DNA from 2 places in the Pandoraea apista genome. Region 2 is predicted to be linked to the other one. Evidence: riboswitches for the same ligand, from Rfam matches in the RefSeq annotation. Region 2 holds a riboswitch; the other holds the start of a gene.
The links. Region 2 has a riboswitch for thiamine pyrophosphate ahead of thiC (phosphomethylpyrimidine synthase ThiC). Riboswitches for the same ligand answer to the same signal wherever they lie in the genome.

Region 1: it holds a riboswitch for thiamine pyrophosphate, as region 2 does, so the genes downstream of both, AT395_RS01860 (FAD-dependent oxidoreductase) here and thiC (phosphomethylpyrimidine synthase ThiC) in region 2, are expected to answer to the same signal.

What each region holds. Positions count from the first base shown of each region.
Region 1 is NZ_CP013481.2:410,594-414,005, forward strand. Features, by position in the region: gene AT395_RS01855 (ABC transporter ATP-binding protein/permease) at 1-1,472, opposite strand, end outside; TPP riboswitch at 1,726-1,853, shown strand; gene AT395_RS01860 (FAD-dependent oxidoreductase) at 1,988-3,121, shown strand; gene thiS (sulfur carrier protein ThiS) at 3,138-3,335, shown strand; gene AT395_RS01870 (thiazole synthase) at 3,337-3,412, shown strand, end outside.
Region 2 is NZ_CP013481.2:1,364,504-1,367,915, reverse strand. Features, by position in the region: gene pdxR (MocR-like pyridoxine biosynthesis transcription factor PdxR) at 1-1,510, shown strand, start outside; TPP riboswitch at 1,634-1,732, shown strand; gene thiC (phosphomethylpyrimidine synthase ThiC) at 1,806-3,412, shown strand, end outside.

The DNA.
Region 1 (3,412 bases), 950 kb from region 2:
ACGGCCGCCAGCGCCGCACGGCACTCGTCGTCGCTGAACGTGTCGGGCGACGAGGGGAACGCCAGTGCGGCCTTCAATGTGTCGATGGGCAGATAGCTTTGTTGCGAGAGGAACAGCACGCGGGCGTTGGCGGGAACGTCGATGCGACCGCTGCCGAACGGCCACAGGCCGGCGAGCGCGCGCAGCATGGTGCTCTTGCCGCAGCCCGAGCGGCCGCGAATGAGCCAGCGCGAGCCCGGCGCGAACGCAAACGATCCGGCCACCGCGAGCGGTGTGCCGTTGGGAAGCGCGAGATGCAGATCGGTCGCCGCGTAACCGGGAGATGCTGCGTTGCCCCCCGTCACGACGGAGATCGCGCTCGCGTCGGATGGCGAAGGGGGGGCGTCGATCACCCGCGTGAATTCGCGCAGACGATTGATCGTCGCCTTCCAGTCGGCCAGTGTTGCGAAGCTGTTCACGAACCAGGAGAAGCCGTCGCTCACCTGCCCGAAGGCGTCGATGATCCGCATGAGCACGCCGAGGGTGAATGCGCCCGCGAAGTAGCGGGGCGCTGCCGCCATGATCGGGAAGACGATGGCGATCTGCGCGTAAATCGAGTTCGCGAATATCAGGCGCTTCGTCACGACCATGATCTGCCACCAGTTGTCGCGCACCGCGCCGAACGCCGACTTCAGGCGCGAGAGTTCGGCGCCTTCGCCACGATAAAGCGCGACCTGTTCGGCCGACTCGCGCAAACGCACCAGCAGAAAACGGAAATCGGCTTCCACTTGTTGCTGCCGATAGCTCAGCCCCACGAGCGGACGGCCGACCTTGAAGATGAAATACGAGCCCACGAGGGCATAGAGCGCCGCGACCCAGACCATGTAGCCGGGAATCGTGATGTTCATGCCGCCAAGCAAGAACGACACCGCACCCGAGATCGTCCAGAGAATCGTGATGAAGGAGAACAGCGAGACGAGCGTGGTGAGCAAATCGAGCGATAGCGCGAGCGACGAACTCACGAGCGTGCGAATGTCTTCCGAAATACGTTGGTCGGGGTTGTCGGCGAGATGGTCGCGTTCGATACGGTAGTACGCCTGACGGGTGAACCACTTCGACAGGTTCATATTCGTCACCCATTGCCGCCAGCGGATTTCGAGCATCTGACGGAAGTAGGTGCGGAACGTGGCAATGATGATGAAGCTGAAGGCGAGGACCGCGAATTCGGCGAGCGACGACTTGAACACTGGCCAGTTGCGCTTGTCGAGGGCGTCGTAAAAGCTGGCGTTCCATGCGTTCAGGCGCACGTTGATGAACACGACCGCCAGATTCAGCGCCACGACGAGGGCGAGCAGCCGGCGTCCCTCCCAACGCTTCTCCGACACCCAGTACGGCCGGATCAATTGCCAGGCCGTGGGGTGCTTCGGCGGTTTGGGCGCGGGCGTGGCGACAGGGCTGCCGGTCGGCGGCGCTTCGGGAGGTTGGGAAGACATCGGCGTGTGAACCATGATCGTCTGGCGGCAATGCCGCAGTGGGGCAACGTGTTATGGGGGACGACGGCTCATTTGACCTCAGTTCCCAATGCTGCGTTGCACGAATTGGGCTCCGAAACTCGGGTTACGTCGAATTCCAGTTTACGTGCCGTTACAAGCGCCCGGAGATTCGTCAAAAAACGAGACGCAACGGACGTGCAATCGGCCGGGAGCCCAGCTTGCACGGGCGTCGGCATCTATGTTGTAATGGCTGCGGGCGAAACAGGGGTGCTCCGTGTCGGACGCGGGTGATGACCATGCGTAACGGCGTCACGGGGCTGAGAGAGACCCTTTGCACCCGACCCGGGTAATACCGGCGTGGGAAGTTTCCGACTACTCCAGTGGGGGTAAGGTGTCCAACACCGTTTCGTCCTTTTGCTTTCATGAGGAAAGGACCCCATGCGCTGCCTTCCACAGATTCCTTCGTTTTCCCCTGAGTGCCTGCGCGCCGTGATGGCTTGCGCGGCGGTGCGCGTATGAGCGCCTCGACTTCCCGTGCCACTTCCCGTCCTGACGTTGCCGTGCTCGGCGGCGGACTGTCCGGCCGTCTGCTCGCATGGCAACTGATTCGCACCGGTGTGCGCGTGGCGCTGTACGAGCGGGGCGATGCCGACGGTTCGTCTGCCGCTGGCTGGGTGGCGGCCGCCATGCTCGCGCCACTGGCCGAGGCCGCTGTGGCTGAGCCGAGCATCGTGGAGATGGGCGCGGCGGGTCTCGAGCGCTGGCCGTCGTTGATCGACGGGCTGCCCGAGCACGTTTTCTTCCAACGCAACGGCACGCTGGTCGTGTGGCACAACCCCGACCGCGCCGAGGCCGTGATGTTCGATCGCCGCATGCGCGCGAAAGCGCCACCGGAGTTGCTGCGCGGCGGGGTCGAGCGGGTGACGGGCGCGCAGTTGGGCGAGGTCGAACCCGCACTCGCCGGGCGATTTCAGGAAGGCTGGCTGCTGCCGAACGAGGGGCAGCTCGACAACCGCCAACTGCTGCGTGCGCTGGCGGCCGGCCTCGAGAAAGCGGGGGCGGAACTGCATTGGCATACCGAGATCGCGGAAGGCGCCTACCCCGACGCGGGTCTTGTCATCGATTGCCGCGGGCTGGGCGCACGCGGGGTGCTCGCGCGCCTGCGGGGCGTGCGTGGCGAGGTCGTGCGCATTCACGCGCCGGGTATCGGATTGCGGCGGCCGGTGCGGTTGCTGCATCCGCGCTATCCGATCTATATCGCCCCCAAGGAAAACGACCTTTATGTGATCGGCGCGACCGAACTCGAGTCAGAAGACATGTCGCCGATGACTGTGCGCTCGGCGCTCGAATTGCTCTCGGCGGCTTATTCGCTGAACCCGGCGTTCGGCGAGGCACGCATCATCGAGTTGAACGTCAACTGCCGCCCCGCGCTGCCCGACCATCTGCCGCGTGTGCAGTGGGACGGTGCGCGGCTGCTGCGGGTGAACGGCTTGTACCGGCACGGCTATCTGCTCGCGCCGGCAGTCACGGGAGAGGCTTGCGCGTTGGCGCAGGCATTGATGCAATCGACGGGCGCTTCACCGAATGCGTTCGACTGGGAGACGTGGCGAGCGAGCCGGCCGTGGCCGGACCTGTTCCGTCAGGCATGAGAGGGAGCTGTACGCGATGGACATTCATATCAATCAACAGACGCTGAGTGTGGCCGAGACGGCAACGCTGGCCGAGGCACTCGCCGCTTACGGCGCGCAGCCGCCGTTTGCGGCGGCGATCAACGGGCAATTCGTGCCCAAGACGCAATACGCTGCGCGCACCCTCGCGCAGGGCGACAAGATCGATGTCGTGCAACCGGTGGCCGGAGGCTGAAATGAACGCATTCACCGAATCGGCCAATGTGGCCGCAGGCAGCGCGCGCGACGCGCTTACGCTGTACGACACCCGCT
Region 2 (3,412 bases):
GGCGCTGCATCTGAGCGATGCTGCGCACGCTACGGGCGTGCCGACCTATCGGGCGTTGTACGAGCGAATCCGCGAGGGCATTCTCTCCGGCAAGCTCGCGCCGTCCAGCCGGCTGCCGTCGACGCGCGCGCTCGCGAGCGAACTGGGCGTGGCGCGAGGTACGGTCGAAGCCGCCTACGAACGACTGGTCGCGGAAGGCTTCGTGATCGGACACGGCGCCGCCGGGAGCCGCGTCAATCCGCAGTTGGCAGGCACGCGCCTCAAGGCCGCCGCGCGAGCGGTCGCCGGCAGCGCGGGGCGTTCCGAGCTGGGCCGGGACGAAACGTCCCGGTCCTCGCAAGTGCTTGTGCGAGACTTGCCGGATAACCCCAGCAGCATTCCGCTCAACGCGTTCGGCATGCCGCTCCCGCTGCAAAACGGCATGCCCGCCCTCGACGAATTCCCGCGCAAATTGTGGGCACGGCTCGCGGCGCGCCATGCGAGGCATCTTTCCCCCGACGGACTGCATTACCAAAACGCCATCGGCTGGGCCCCGTTGCGTGAAGCCATTGCCGGCTATCTGGCGATCTCGCGCGGTATCCACTGCGACCCCGGACAAATCATCGTCACGGCGGGCTATCAGGGGGCGCTCGCCTTGATCGCCCGCGTGCTGCTGCGCCCGGGCGACCTTGTGTGGTGCGAAGATCCGGGCTATTTCCGCGCGCAAGCCGGGCTTCGGATGACCGGCGCCACGCTAGTGCCGGTGCCTGTGGACCAAGACGGACTCGACGTCGCCGCAGGCGAGCGGGCCGCCCCTGATGCACGGCTCGCGGTGGTAACGCCATCGCACCAGTCGCCGTTATCCGTCACGCTGCCGCTGGCGCGCCGTCTCGCCTTGCTGGCGTGGGCGCAGGCGCACGACGGCTGGATCGTCGAGGACGACTATGACAGCGAATTCCGCTACACCGGTGCGCCGTTGCCCGCGCTCAAGAGTCTGGATGGCGGGGAACGGGTGCTTTACGCCGGGTCGTTCAGCAAAGTGCTGTTTCCTGGCCTGCGTCTCGGCTATCTGGTGGTCCCTCCCGCGCTGTGCGATGCGTTCGTCGCCAACGTTTCGCTTACCTCCCCCGCACAGGGGTGGATCGAACAAGCCACCATCACCGACTTCATCACTCAGGGCCATTTCAGCCGCCATATCAAACGCATGCGTCAGCTTTACGGCGAGCGTCGCGCAGCGCTTGCGCAAGCACTGCGCCAACACCTGCCGGAACGCATGGAACTCGCGCAGCAGGCTGGCGGCATGCATCTGCTCGGCTGGATTGAGGCGCATCGCCAGGATCGCGCGCTGTGCCGCACGGCCGTCGGTCACGGCTTGGCGCCGGGCGCGCTATCGTTCTTCAGCGTTGCCCGCCCATTGCCACCTGCGCTCGTGATGAGCTTCACCAACGTGCCCGAAACGCTTGCAGACGATGTTGCCCAACGCCTCGCCCGCGTGTTCGACGACGATGACAAAACCCTCGCCGCCCGGTGACGATGGCGTCTCACATACGGTTTTCATCGACCTTTTCATGTCGCATCGCACCATCATCCGTTCACGTTTTTCGGGACACATCGTGCTTGTGTTTGGCGGGCATGTCGGTGTATCGTTGCCGCAAAGCTAGCGCAGGGGTCCTGCAACGTGAGTTGTGGGTGAGAAATACCCTTAGAACCTGATCTGGATAATGCCAGCGCAGGGAGCGTAGAAGTTCCTCGCCCCCGTTCATGCTCCTGAGCCGCTTTGCGCCGAATTTATCGGCGTCAACACGTGCCCCGCCAGGAGACATTGCATGAACGCCAATCCGAAGTTCCTCTCAGCCAACGCGCGCGTGGACGAAGCCGCGATCGCACCGCTGCCGAATTCCCGAAAGATCTACGTCACCGGCTCGCGCCCCGACATCCGTGTTCCGATGCGTGAAATCTCGCAATCCGACACGCCGACGAGCTTTGGCGGCGAGAAGAACCCGCCGATCTACGTCTACGACACGTCCGGTCCGTACACCGACCCCGACGCCCGCATCGACATCCGTTCCGGCCTGCCCGCCCTGCGCGCCGGCTGGATCGAAGAACGCGGCGACACCGAAGCGCTGCCGGGCCTGACCTCGACCTTCGGCCGCGAGCGCGCCGCCGACACCGCCACTGCCGATCTGCGCTTTCCGGGCCTGCATCGCACGCCGCGCCGCGCCAAGGCCGGCAAGAACGTGACGCAAATGCACTACGCGCGTCAGGGCATCATCACGCCCGAGATGGAATACATCGCGATTCGCGAAAACCTGCGCCGTCAGGAATACATCGAAAGCGTGCGCAATGCTGGCCCGCAGGGCGAGCGTCTGGCCAAGCTGCTCTCGCGCCAGCACCCCGGTCAGCACTTCGGTGCCAGCATTCCCGCCGAGATCACGCCGGAATTCGTGCGCAGCGAAATCGCGCGCGGCCGCGCCATCATCCCGAACAACATCAACCACCCGGAATCGGAGCCGATGATCATCGGCCGCAACTTCCTCGTGAAGATCAACGCGAACATCGGCAACTCGGCCGTGACGTCGTCGATCGGCGAAGAAGTCGACAAGATGACGTGGGCGATCCGCTGGGGCGGCGACACGGTGATGGATCTCTCGACCGGCAAGCATATTCACGAGACGCGCGAGTGGATTCTGCGCAACAGCCCGGTGCCCATCGGCACGGTGCCGATCTATCAGGCGCTCGAAAAGGTGAACGGCAAGGCCGAAGAACTGACGTGGGAAATGTTCCGCGACACGCTCATCGAACAAGCCGAGCAAGGCGTGGATTACTTCACGATTCACGCCGGCGTGCGCCTCGCCTACGTGCCGATGACGGCCAACCGCATGACCGGCATTGTGAGCCGCGGCGGCTCGATCATGGCCAAGTGGTGCCTCGCCCATCACAAGGAAAGCTTCCTGTACACGCACTTCGAAGAGATCTGCGAAATTATGAAGGCGTATGACGTCGCGTTCTCCCTTGGCGACGGTCTGCGCCCAGGATCGATCTACGACGCCAACGACGAAGCGCAACTCTCCGAGCTGAAGACGCTGGGCGAACTCACGCAAGTCGCCTGGAAGCACGACGTGCAGGTCATGATCGAAGGCCCGGGCCATGTGCCGATGCAGCTCATCAAGGAGAACATGGATCTCCAGTTGGAGTACTGCGACGAAGCCCCGTTCTATACGCTCGGGCCGCTCACGACGGACATCGCCCCCGGCTACGACCACATCACGTCGGGCATCGGTGCGGCAACCATCGGCTGGTACGGCACGGCCATGCTGTGCTACGTCACGCCGAAGGAGCACCTTGGTTTGCCGAACAAGGACGACGTGAAGGAAGGGATCATCACGTACAAGCTCGCGGCGCACGCCGCCGATCTGGCGAAGGGCCACCCGGG